DNA from 3 places in the Streptomyces sp. a15 genome. Region 1 is predicted to be linked to each of the others. Evidence: riboswitches for the same ligand, from Rfam matches in the RefSeq annotation. Region 1 holds a riboswitch; each other region holds the start of a gene.
The links. Region 1 has a riboswitch for cyclic di-AMP ahead of AC5P09_RS37150 (M23 family metallopeptidase). Riboswitches for the same ligand answer to the same signal wherever they lie in the genome.

Region 1 (3,241 bases):
GTCTACGGCTGCGCCCTCGGCTGGTCCGGGTCCTGGCGCATCGCCGTGGCCCAACTCCCGGACGCGCGTGTGCAGATCACCGGCGGGGCCGGGTACGACGACTCCGGGCTGCTGCGGCTGGCGGCGGGGGAGTCCTTCACGACGCCCGTCTTCGCCGGCCTGTGGAGCGACGGCGGCTTCGGCGGGGCCAGCCGCGCCTGGCACGCCTACCAGCGCGCGTACGTCATCCCGGACGCGGACCAGGACCGGCCGGTGCTGTTCAACTCCTGGGAGGCCACGGAGTTCGACATCTCCGAGGAGCAGCAGGGGGTGCTGGCGCGGCGGGCCGCGGCGATCGGCGTCGAGCTGTTCGTCGTGGACGACGGCTGGTTCGGGGCCCGCACCAGCGACCGCGCCGGGCTCGGCGACTGGAAGCCCAACCCCGACCGCTTCCCCGGCGGCCTCAAGCCGCTCGGCGACTACGTCCACGCCCTCGGTATGAAGTTCGGCATCTGGGTGGAACCGGAGATGGTCAACCCGGACAGCGAGCTGTACCGAGCCCATCCGGACTGGGTCCAGCACCAGACGGGGCGAAAGCGGACGGAACTCCGCAATCAACTCGTACTGAACCTCGGCCGCGAGGACGTCCAGGAGTACCTCTGGGGGCAGCTCCACGAGCTCCTCTCCAGTGCTCCGATCGACTACGTGAAGTGGGACTTCAACCGCTGCTTCACCGACGCGGGCTGGCCCGGAGAGCCCTACCCGCAGCGCCTGTGGGTCGACCACGTGCACGCCCTGTACCGCCTGTTGGACCGGCTGCGGGCGGCCCACCCGGGCGTCGCCTTCGAGTCCTGCTCGGGTGGCGGCGGCCGGATCGACCTCGGCGTGATGAGCCGTACGGACCAGGTGTGGACCTCGGACAACACCGACCCGCTCGACCGGCTCGCCATCCAGCACGGTTTCAGCCAGATCCACCCCGCCCGGGTCATGGCCGCCTGGGTCACCGACAGCCCCAACACCCAGCTCAACGGCCGGGCAAGCTCGCTGCGGTTCCGCTTCGTGAGCGCGATGGCCGGGGTGCTCGGCGTCGGGGGCGACCTCGCGGAGTGGACCGAGGAGGAGCTGGCCGAGGCCCGCGACTGGGTGGATCGCTACAAGGAGATCCGGCCCCTCGTGCAGCGCGGCGACCTCTACCGGCTACGGCCCCCGCAGGGCGGGCTGAGTGCGGTGCAGTACGTGCTCGGTGACGAGGCCGTCGTCCTCGCCTGGCTCCAGGCGCAGCATCACGGCGAGCCGGTGCCGGTGCTGCGGCTGCGTGGCCTCGACCCGACAGCAGCGTACGAATGCCTCGAAACGGGCGAAGTTCACCGAGGTGCCGTACTACTGCATCACGGACTGCGGACGGGGCTGCGCGGTGACCTCGATGCGACGGTTCTCCGGTTGCGTCGCATCTAGGGCTTCTGTCCGAATTGGTGCCTTCATTCCAACTCCGTCTGGAATAAGGGGACCTGTGGATGTGCCACGTGAGGAGCGTCATATTCGTGACCGTGCGTCGCCCGTCATGTTCACGTAATTAGTGCGGTTTTCAAGGGTGTTTGGTCAAAGAGAGCCTCCTGAAAGCACGGAGGGTGACCGGGAATTCCCTCAGGTACCAAACAGAAACACATTCACGGGCAACCACTTACTTGTCCCTTTGCGTCTTGGTCGCTTACGTTCACCAGCGATCCGGACGGACGCCCAATCCTGCCGCCGCCCGGAGCCCGCACACCAATCACCCGTCCATGGCAGGAGCGGGGGACCCACAGGTAGAACCGCCTGTTCCGGTCTCCGGAACGGCTAGGGGTTAAGCCGTACTTCGGTACGGCCGGGCATCTCCAGTCCGCACCCGACAGCTCACCTCGCAGGCGCCGGAGAGGAATTCGCCATGCCCGCCAAGGGTAAGCACCGCCGACCGAAGACCCAGCGCTTCACCCGATCCATCGCCGTCGCCGGAACCGGCGGCGCCGCACTTGCTCTGCCGCTTCTCGGGGCCACCGGCGCCAACGCCGCCACCCCGCAGTCCGTCTCGGAAAAGGCCGTTCAGTCGTCCGTTCCGGCCACCATGAAGAACGTGGCCGAAAAGACGACGGCCGAAAAGACGGCCTCCGCGAAGGCCTCGGGCACGAAGACCTACTCCGTGCAGGCCGGTGACTATCTCGCGAAGATCGCGGACGAGCAGAATGTCAGCGGTGGCTGGAAGAAGCTCTACTCCGACAACCGCGAGGCCGTCGGCGCCGACCCGTCGCTGATCCACCCCGGTCTCAAGCTCTCGATCGGCAAGAAGGCCACGACGAGCACACCCAAGTCCTCGTCGCCCTCGGGCTCTTCGTCCTCTTCGTCCAAGTCATCTTCTTCGTCGGATTCGTCCGTATCGTCGAAGTCGTCCTCCTCCGGGTCCTCCTCCTCGAAGACCGAGGCGGCCACCCAGAGCGCCGACACCGCCAGTGGCTTCACCACCCCGGTGAGCGGTGCCGCCGTCGGTACCGCCTACCGCACGGCGGGCAGCATGTGGTCCAGCGGCTACCACACCGGCGTCGACTTCAGCGTCCCCACCGGCACCTCCCTCAAGGCCGTGGGCGCGGGCACCGTCGTCTCCGCGGGCTGGGGCGGGGCGTACGGCAACCAGGTCGTCGTCAAGCTCGCCGACGGCTACTACGCGCAGTACGCCCACCTGTCCTCGCTCTCCGTCTCGAACGGCCAGTCCGTGACGGCCGGCCAGCAGGTCGGTCTCTCGGGCGCGACCGGCAATGTGACCGGTCCGCACCTGCACTTCGAGATCCGCACCTCGCCGGACTACGGCTCGGACGTGGACCCGGTCGCCTACCTCCGTACCAAGGGCGTCTCCGTCGGCTGATTCCCCGACTGCTTGTCCGACACGCTGCCGAAGGCCGGATCCCGATCCCCGGGTCCGGCCTTCGGTGTGTCGATCTGTGCTCGTTCATGGTGATCGCTTCATTGCGGTTTTGTGGCAAGCGTGCCCAGGGCGTCGCCAGGGACGGAAGAGTGGGGACGTAAAAGCCTCGATCGGCCTTCCGGAAGGAGCCGTCTCCCGTGACGAGCACGCGTAGAGCATTCGGAGCCCTGGCCGCAGGCGCCGCCCTGGCTGCCCTCGCCCCCGCGACCGACGCGAGCGCCACGCCACGCCACCGCCGGCTGATCGCCCACGACGACTTCCGTCACGGGCTCGGCCAGTGGGCGGTGGAACTCGAGCAGGGCGGCACCG
Region 2 (3,241 bases), on a different contig from region 1:
CATCATGCGCGGGCTGCGGACGTTGCCCGTCGAGTTCACGCCGCGTGGCTGACTCGCTCACCTGCGTAAAGGTGACGCGCCTTCAAGTCTGTGATCTTCACGTGATCTGCGCGGCATTAACTTGTGACAAGTGATCGGCTGCCTATACGTTCACGCCAGCGCGGCGCCGAGCCTCACCCGCCACGCTGGTCACCGTTGTCTCGCGAAAGGTTTCCGCATGCTCTCCGGGAACGGCCGTCATCGTCGCCCCCGCCAGGCTCCGGCCATCCTTGTGGCGGCCGGAGTGACCGGCTCCGCCATCGCGATCCCGCTCCTCGGTGCCACCGGCGCGAGCGCGGCGACCGGCACCACGTGGGACCAGGTGGCGAACTGCGAGACGGGCGGCTCCTGGAGCGAGAACGCCGGTGACGGGTACTACGGCGGGCTCCACATCGCCCAGGACGACTGGGAGCAGTACGGCGGCCTCGACTACGCCTCGCGCGCCGACCAGGCCAGCCGCTCCCAGCAGATAGCCGTCGCGGAGAAGATCCTCGCGGACCAGGGCGTCGGCTACTGGTCCACCTGCGGCCTGCTCAACGGCCTCAGCAAGGACACCGCGGCGCCCGACGTCGACACGGGCGTGGCGGACGACGCGACGTCGGGTGCGGAGGATGAGTCGGGCTCGCCCGACTCATCCGGATCATCCGGCTTGTCGGACTCCTCCGAGTCGTCGGCGGACTCGTCCGGCGATGCGGCTTCGGACGCGCCTTCGTCGTCCGTGTCGCCCACACCGTCCGATTCTGACGCCCGGTCGGATTCTTCCGGCGAAGCCGACAACTCGGCCAAGTCCGACACCTCGTCTGATTCTGCTGCAACCCCCGGCGCCTCGCAGGGCTCCGGCGACGACTCCGACAGTGACTCCACCGGCGCGACGAATCCGGATGACTCGGACAACTTCTGGCAAGAGGGCGGCTCTTCGGCCCTCGTCGACACCGGCTCCCTCGGTGCGGGCAAGCACCGCGGCGACAGCGCCGACGAGACGGCCGCGGCCACAGGCGCGGACGCGGGTACCGCCGACGCCGACACGGGCGCCTCTGCCGGCCGTCACGCCGCCCGCGCGGACTCGTACACCGTCCGCCCCGGGGACACTCTCGCCTCCATTGCCGACTCCCTTGGCCTCCAAGGCGGGTGGCGTGAGCTCTACGCGGAGAACGAGCAGGCGATCGGCGCCGACGCGAGCGTCATCGTGCCCGGTCAGACCCTCACCGTAGGTATCGAATCGGGCGAAAACTAGCGGGAGTTCGCGTCACACTTCGCCACCGAATGTCCGATTTGGCGAAGTGTGGGATGAGTCTCAGAAGCCCTGATCGTCTTTGAAATTCCGCGGATCGCGTGTCTACCGTCAGGACCGCTCGCCAACACGAGCCCCGGCCGCCGCAACGCCGAATCCTGCCAGTGGCGCCCGGGAACAGTCGTCGCGTAATGCGCCGTAGGCAGGAGCGGGGGACCCAAGGTAGGCGCCGGGACCAGCAGTTGAGCTGGGACCGGCTTGGGGTGAAGCCGTGCCGCGCACGAAACAGCGCGAGGCACGGCCGGGCAACTCAACCGGCCCGAACCCGACAGCTCACCTCGCAGGCGTCGGTGAGGGGATCCACCATGCTGTTTTCCGCCAAGGGCAAGCACCGCCGTCCGTCCAAGGCCACCCGTGCCATCGCCATCGCCGGTGTCACCGGTGCCGCCGTCGCCGCCCCGCTGATGGCCGCCGGCAGCGCCTCCGCCGCCACCGCCTCCGAGTGGGACGCCGTGGCCCAGTGCGAGTCCGGCGGCAACTGGTCCATCAACACCGGCAACGGCTACTACGGCGGCCTGCAGTTCTCGGCCTCCACCTGGGCCGCGTACGGCGGCACGCAGTACGCCGCGCAGGCCAACCAGGCCTCCAAGGCGCAGCAGATAGCCGTCGCCGAGAAGGTCCTCGCGGGTCAGGGCAAGGGTGCTTGGCCGAACTGCGGTGTGAACCTGTCGAACTCCGCCTACAACGGCAGCGCCGACACCTCGTCGAACACGTCCAGCGGCTCCGGCAGCTCGGACAGCAGCTCCTCGGACAGCAGCCGTTCGACCGAGCAGCCGGCCTCCCGTTCCGCGGACCGCCCGGCCGCGAAGAAGACCGTCACCACCCCGACCGGCAAGAAGGTCAAGAAGGGCGACGGCGAGTACAAGGTCGTCTCCGGCGACACCCTCAGCTCCATAGCCGAGGAGCACGACGTCAAGGGCGGCTGGGACAAGCTGTTCGAGCTGAACAAGGACATCGTCACGGACGCCGACCTCATCTACCCGGGCCAGCAGCTGCACCTGAAGTAAGGGCTGCACCGGAAGTAAGGGCTACACCTGAAGTAAGGGCTGCGCCCGAAGGTAAGAGCCGCACCTGAAGTACTACGCGGCTCTCAGCTGAACCACAGCGCCCTCTTATCCGTGGACTCCATAGTGGAGGCCTCGTGAGGGCCACCCCCCGTCCCCACGGGCTCCCCGCTCCGGTGCGTCTTCCCCCGTACGCACCGGGGCGGGGCTTTTTCGTGCCGGTCCCGTGCGATTTCCCCGCGAGTTGCACGGCACTCTTTGTTCCGTTCGGAAACAATTTACTCTCGGTTCTGTCCATCCGGTGGTCGACCGGCTGGCCGATCGCCCGGAGCCGGTTAGGCTCGTCTCGCAGAACCCACCGCGGTCCTGCCGAACCGCGTCACATTGAAGAAGGAGATGCTCGTGCCGTCCATCGACGTCGTCGTAGCCCGGGAAATCCTGGACTCCCGAGGCAACCCCACGGTCGAGGTCGAGGTCGGCCTCGACGACGGCAGCACGGGTCGTGCCGCCGTCCCCTCCGGCGCCTCCACGGGCGCCTTCGAGGCCATCGAGCTCCGCGACGGTGACCCCAACCGCTACCTGGGCAAGGGCGTCGAGAAGGCCGTCCTCGCCGTGATCGAGCAGATCGGCCCGGAGCTCGTCGGCTACGACGCCACCGAGCAGCGCCTGATCGACCAGGCGATGTTCGACCTGGACGCCACCGACAACAAGGGCTCCCTCGGCGCCAACGCCATCCTCGGCGTCTCGCTCGCCGTCGCCCACGCCGCCTCCGAGGCCAGCGACCTCCCGCTCTTCCGCTACCTGGGCGGCCCGAACGCGCACCTGCTGCCCGTTCCGATGATGAACATCCTGAACGGCGGCTCGCACGCCGACTCCAACGTGGACATCCAGGAGTTCATGATCGCCC
Region 3 (3,241 bases), on a different contig from region 1:
GAAGGCCGAGGGCCGGAATCCAGAATGGGTTCCGGCCCTCGGTGTATGTGTACGTCGGATGTGCACGCCGGTCATCCGGTCGGCCCTCACCGGTCGCCCCCGCCCCCGCTCCGGGAAACCTGGGTGCAGTGGTGACGGGACCGGACGTACGTGGGGGAGACGAGTGGTGCGGCCTGGTGACGCGGAGGAGGGCGCCGCATCTCCAGCCTGCGGGTCGTTCTCCAGGTACTCCCCGTCCTGCTGATCGTCGGGGGAGTCTTCTACGACCTCCTCACCCCGCACGCCTTCACCGCGATCCCCTTCTTCACCGCCGCCCCGCTCGTCGCCGCGCCGGTCTACTCGCTGAGCGGCACCGTCGTGACCGGGGGTGTGGCCCTGATCGCCGCGTACGCGGTCCATGCCCGGTACGGGTTCGCCGCGGACGCCGACACGGTCACCGAGGTGGTCACCGTGGCCAAGGTCGCCGTGCTGGCCGCCGTCATCAACCGTGTCGTACGCCGGGGCGAGGGGCGCCTCGCCTCCGCGCGCGGGATCGCCGAGGCCACCCAGCGCGCGGTGCTGCCCGAGCCCGCCGGACGCATCGGCGGTTTCGACATCGCGGCCCGGTACGAGGCGGCCCAGGCGGACGCCTTCATCGGCGGTGATCTGTATGCGGTCCAGGACAGTTCGTACGGCGTCCGGCTCGTCGTCGGCGATGTGCCCCCGGGCTCGAGCGAAGCCGAGAGCTTGGGGGAGGCTGGAGCGGGCGCTGGCACGCGAGGGCACGCGGCGGGACGGGATCGAGGCCTTCGAGGGGTTCACGACGGCTGTGCCGGCCGAGCTTCCGTACGGGGACGGTGTGGTGCGGATCGTCAACCGGGGGCATCCGCCGCCGCTCCTGCTGCACGCCGACGGCACCGTGCGCTGCCTGCTCGCGCGGGAGGCCGCGCTGCCGCTCGGCATGGGCGACCTCGGCAGCTGGTCCGACCGCGCCGACGAGACCGGTTTCCCGGCCGGGGCCACGCTGCTGCTGTACACCGACGGGCTGTCCGAGGCGCGGCCGTTGTTACGAGGGGTGATCGGATGAGCGCCCTCCGCATAACAACTGACGCACCGTCAGTGCCTGTGGGGTTGCTGAGGCTGGGTCAACTCGCCCGTTTTTGCCGGTCGTGGGCCGTAAGTCCTGCGCGGAAAGGTTAATGATCAAGAGGAACAGCTTGGAATCCAGGCCCCGCGTCTATTAACGTTCGATAACGCAGCGCGGTCGTCCCAGCCGTCACAAGAGTCGGCTCCGTGCGCACGCGCCGAATCCCGCAAGGGAACCGGGGAACCACCAATTGGGGTGAATCGCGCGGATACCACCGTGAACTCACGGCCGGTATACGCGCGTAGGAGACCTTCCTGCTCCGAACCCGTCAGCTAACCCGGTAGGCGAGAAGGAAGGAAAGGAGCACGCCCACGTGGCGTCCAACCGGCCTGCCCCAGAAGCCCCGTCCGTGCCGAGCCAGCGCGAGACCGAGACCTTCGGCTACGGCACCTACAGCACCGACGAGGGCCCCTGGACGGAGTGGAATCCCACCGAGGAGTCCCTCCCACCCGTACGTGGCCGGCATCGCGTCGCCAAGCAGCGCGGCGGACTCGCGCGCGGCGGACTCGCCCGCAGCTCCACCGTCCTCGGCGTCGGCGTCATAGCCGCTGTCGGCGCGGGCGGCATGGCCAGCGCGCAGACCGGCAAGCCGCCGGTGTCGATTTCCATGCCCGACCTGCCCAACGTGGGCTCCCTCATCTCCGACGACTCGGACGCCGCCGAGGACTCCGGCACCGCGCTCAGCAGTGTCAGCGTGGCCGCCGCCGACACCGAGAAGAGCACGGCCGACGCCGGCGAGGTGCTGCGCGCCCGGATCATGGCCCAGGCCGAGCAGCAGCAGGACCAGGTCGAGAGCAAGGCCGCGGCTGACGCCGTGGCCGAGGCCGAAAAGGCGGCCGCCGACGCGGCCGCCAAGGCGGAGAAGGAGGCCAAGGCCAAGGCCGCCGCCGCGAAGAAGAAGGCGGAGGAGGAGGCCGCGAAGAAGGCCGAGGCCGAGCGCCTCGCCGAGCTGGCCAAGCAGTTCGCGCTGCCGACCTCCTCGTACACGGTCACCTCCACCTTCGGTCAGGCCGGCTCGCTGTGGTCCTCCGGCTACCACACGGGCCTCGACTTCGCCGCGCCCACGGGCACGCTCATCAAGGCCGTCCACACCGGGACGATCACGCAGGCCGGCTGGGACGGGTCGTACGGCTACAAGACCGTGCTCACCCTCGATGACGGCACGGAGATCTGGTACGCCCACCAGTCCTCGATCAGCGTCAGCGTCGGCCAGAAGGTCAACACGGGTGACGTGATCGGGCGCGTGGGTGCGACGGGGAACGTGACCGGGGCGCATCTGCACCTCGAGGTCCACACCGGCGGTTCCGGCTCCGGGATCGACCCGATGGCGTGGCTGCGGAGCAAGGGCCTCAACCCCTGACCGTCGTGTTACCCGAGTCCCGGCGGTCCTGACGGCATCCCCCCGACGTCAGGGCTGCCGGTCAGTGTGCGGGGGCGGTCAGTGGTTACGGGGCTTTTGTTTACGGGGTTTTTGCGGGTGACCATGGAATCGCGGGATCCGGTGCGGCCGTTGAGGTGAAGTATGACTTCTTCCTCTCCGTCTTCCTCTCCGTCTCCCTCTTCTTCGCTGTCGCTTCGCAAGCTCGGCTCCTCGGACCTCGAGGTCTTCCCGCTGTCCCTCGGCGGCAACGTCTTCGGCTGGACCGCCGACGAGGCGGCCTCCTTCGCCGTCCTCGACGCGTACGCCGCCGCGGGCGGCAACTTCATCGACACCGCCGACTCCTACTCGGCGTGGGTCGAGGGCCACCGGGGCGGCGAGTCCGAGACCGTCATCGGCAAGTGGGCCAAGGCGCGCGGCAACCGCGCGGACGTGGTGATCGCGACCAAGGTGAGCCAGCACCCCGAGTACCAGGGCCTGACCGCCGCCAACATCAAGGCCGCCGCCGACGCCTCCCTGCGGCGCCTCGGCACCGACTACATCGACCTCTACTACACCCACTTCGACAAGCCGGACGTGCCGGTGGAGGAGATCATCGGCGCGCTCGACGAGCTGGTGAAGGCGGGCAAGGTGCGGTACATCGGCGCGTCCAACATCTCCCCGGAGCGGCTCGAGGCGTCCCTCGCCTTCTCCGACCGGGAGGGCCTGGCGCGGTACGTCGCCCTCCAGCCCCACTA

Region 2: another riboswitch for cyclic di-AMP. It lies ahead of AC5P09_RS13485 (transglycosylase family protein); the one in region 1 lies ahead of AC5P09_RS37150 (M23 family metallopeptidase).
Region 3: another riboswitch for cyclic di-AMP. It lies ahead of AC5P09_RS46510 (M23 family metallopeptidase); the one in region 1 lies ahead of AC5P09_RS37150 (M23 family metallopeptidase).

The regions. Positions count from the first base shown of each region.
Region 1 covers NZ_JBWLKM010000057.1:36,520-39,760, forward strand. The annotation lists gene AC5P09_RS37145 (alpha-galactosidase) at 1-1,434, shown strand, start outside; cyclic di-AMP (ydaO/yuaA leader) riboswitch at 1,742-1,901, shown strand; gene AC5P09_RS37150 (M23 family metallopeptidase) at 1,904-2,872, shown strand; gene AC5P09_RS37155 (DUF6250 domain-containing protein) at 3,070-3,241, shown strand, end outside.
Region 2 covers NZ_JBWLKM010000010.1:80,418-83,658, forward strand. The annotation lists gene AC5P09_RS13475 (cytochrome P450 family protein) at 1-52, shown strand, start outside; gene AC5P09_RS13480 (LysM peptidoglycan-binding domain-containing protein) at 218-1,273, shown strand; cyclic di-AMP (ydaO/yuaA leader) riboswitch at 1,455-1,632, shown strand; gene AC5P09_RS13485 (transglycosylase family protein) at 1,636-2,337, shown strand; gene eno (phosphopyruvate hydratase) at 2,731-3,241, shown strand, end outside.
Region 3 covers NZ_JBWLKM010000108.1:21,443-24,683, reverse strand. The annotation lists partial or broken gene AC5P09_RS46515 (PP2C family protein-serine/threonine phosphatase) at 199-1,039, shown strand; cyclic di-AMP (ydaO/yuaA leader) riboswitch at 1,272-1,428, shown strand; gene AC5P09_RS46510 (M23 family metallopeptidase) at 1,440-2,486, shown strand; gene AC5P09_RS46505 (aldo/keto reductase) at 2,649-3,241, shown strand, end outside.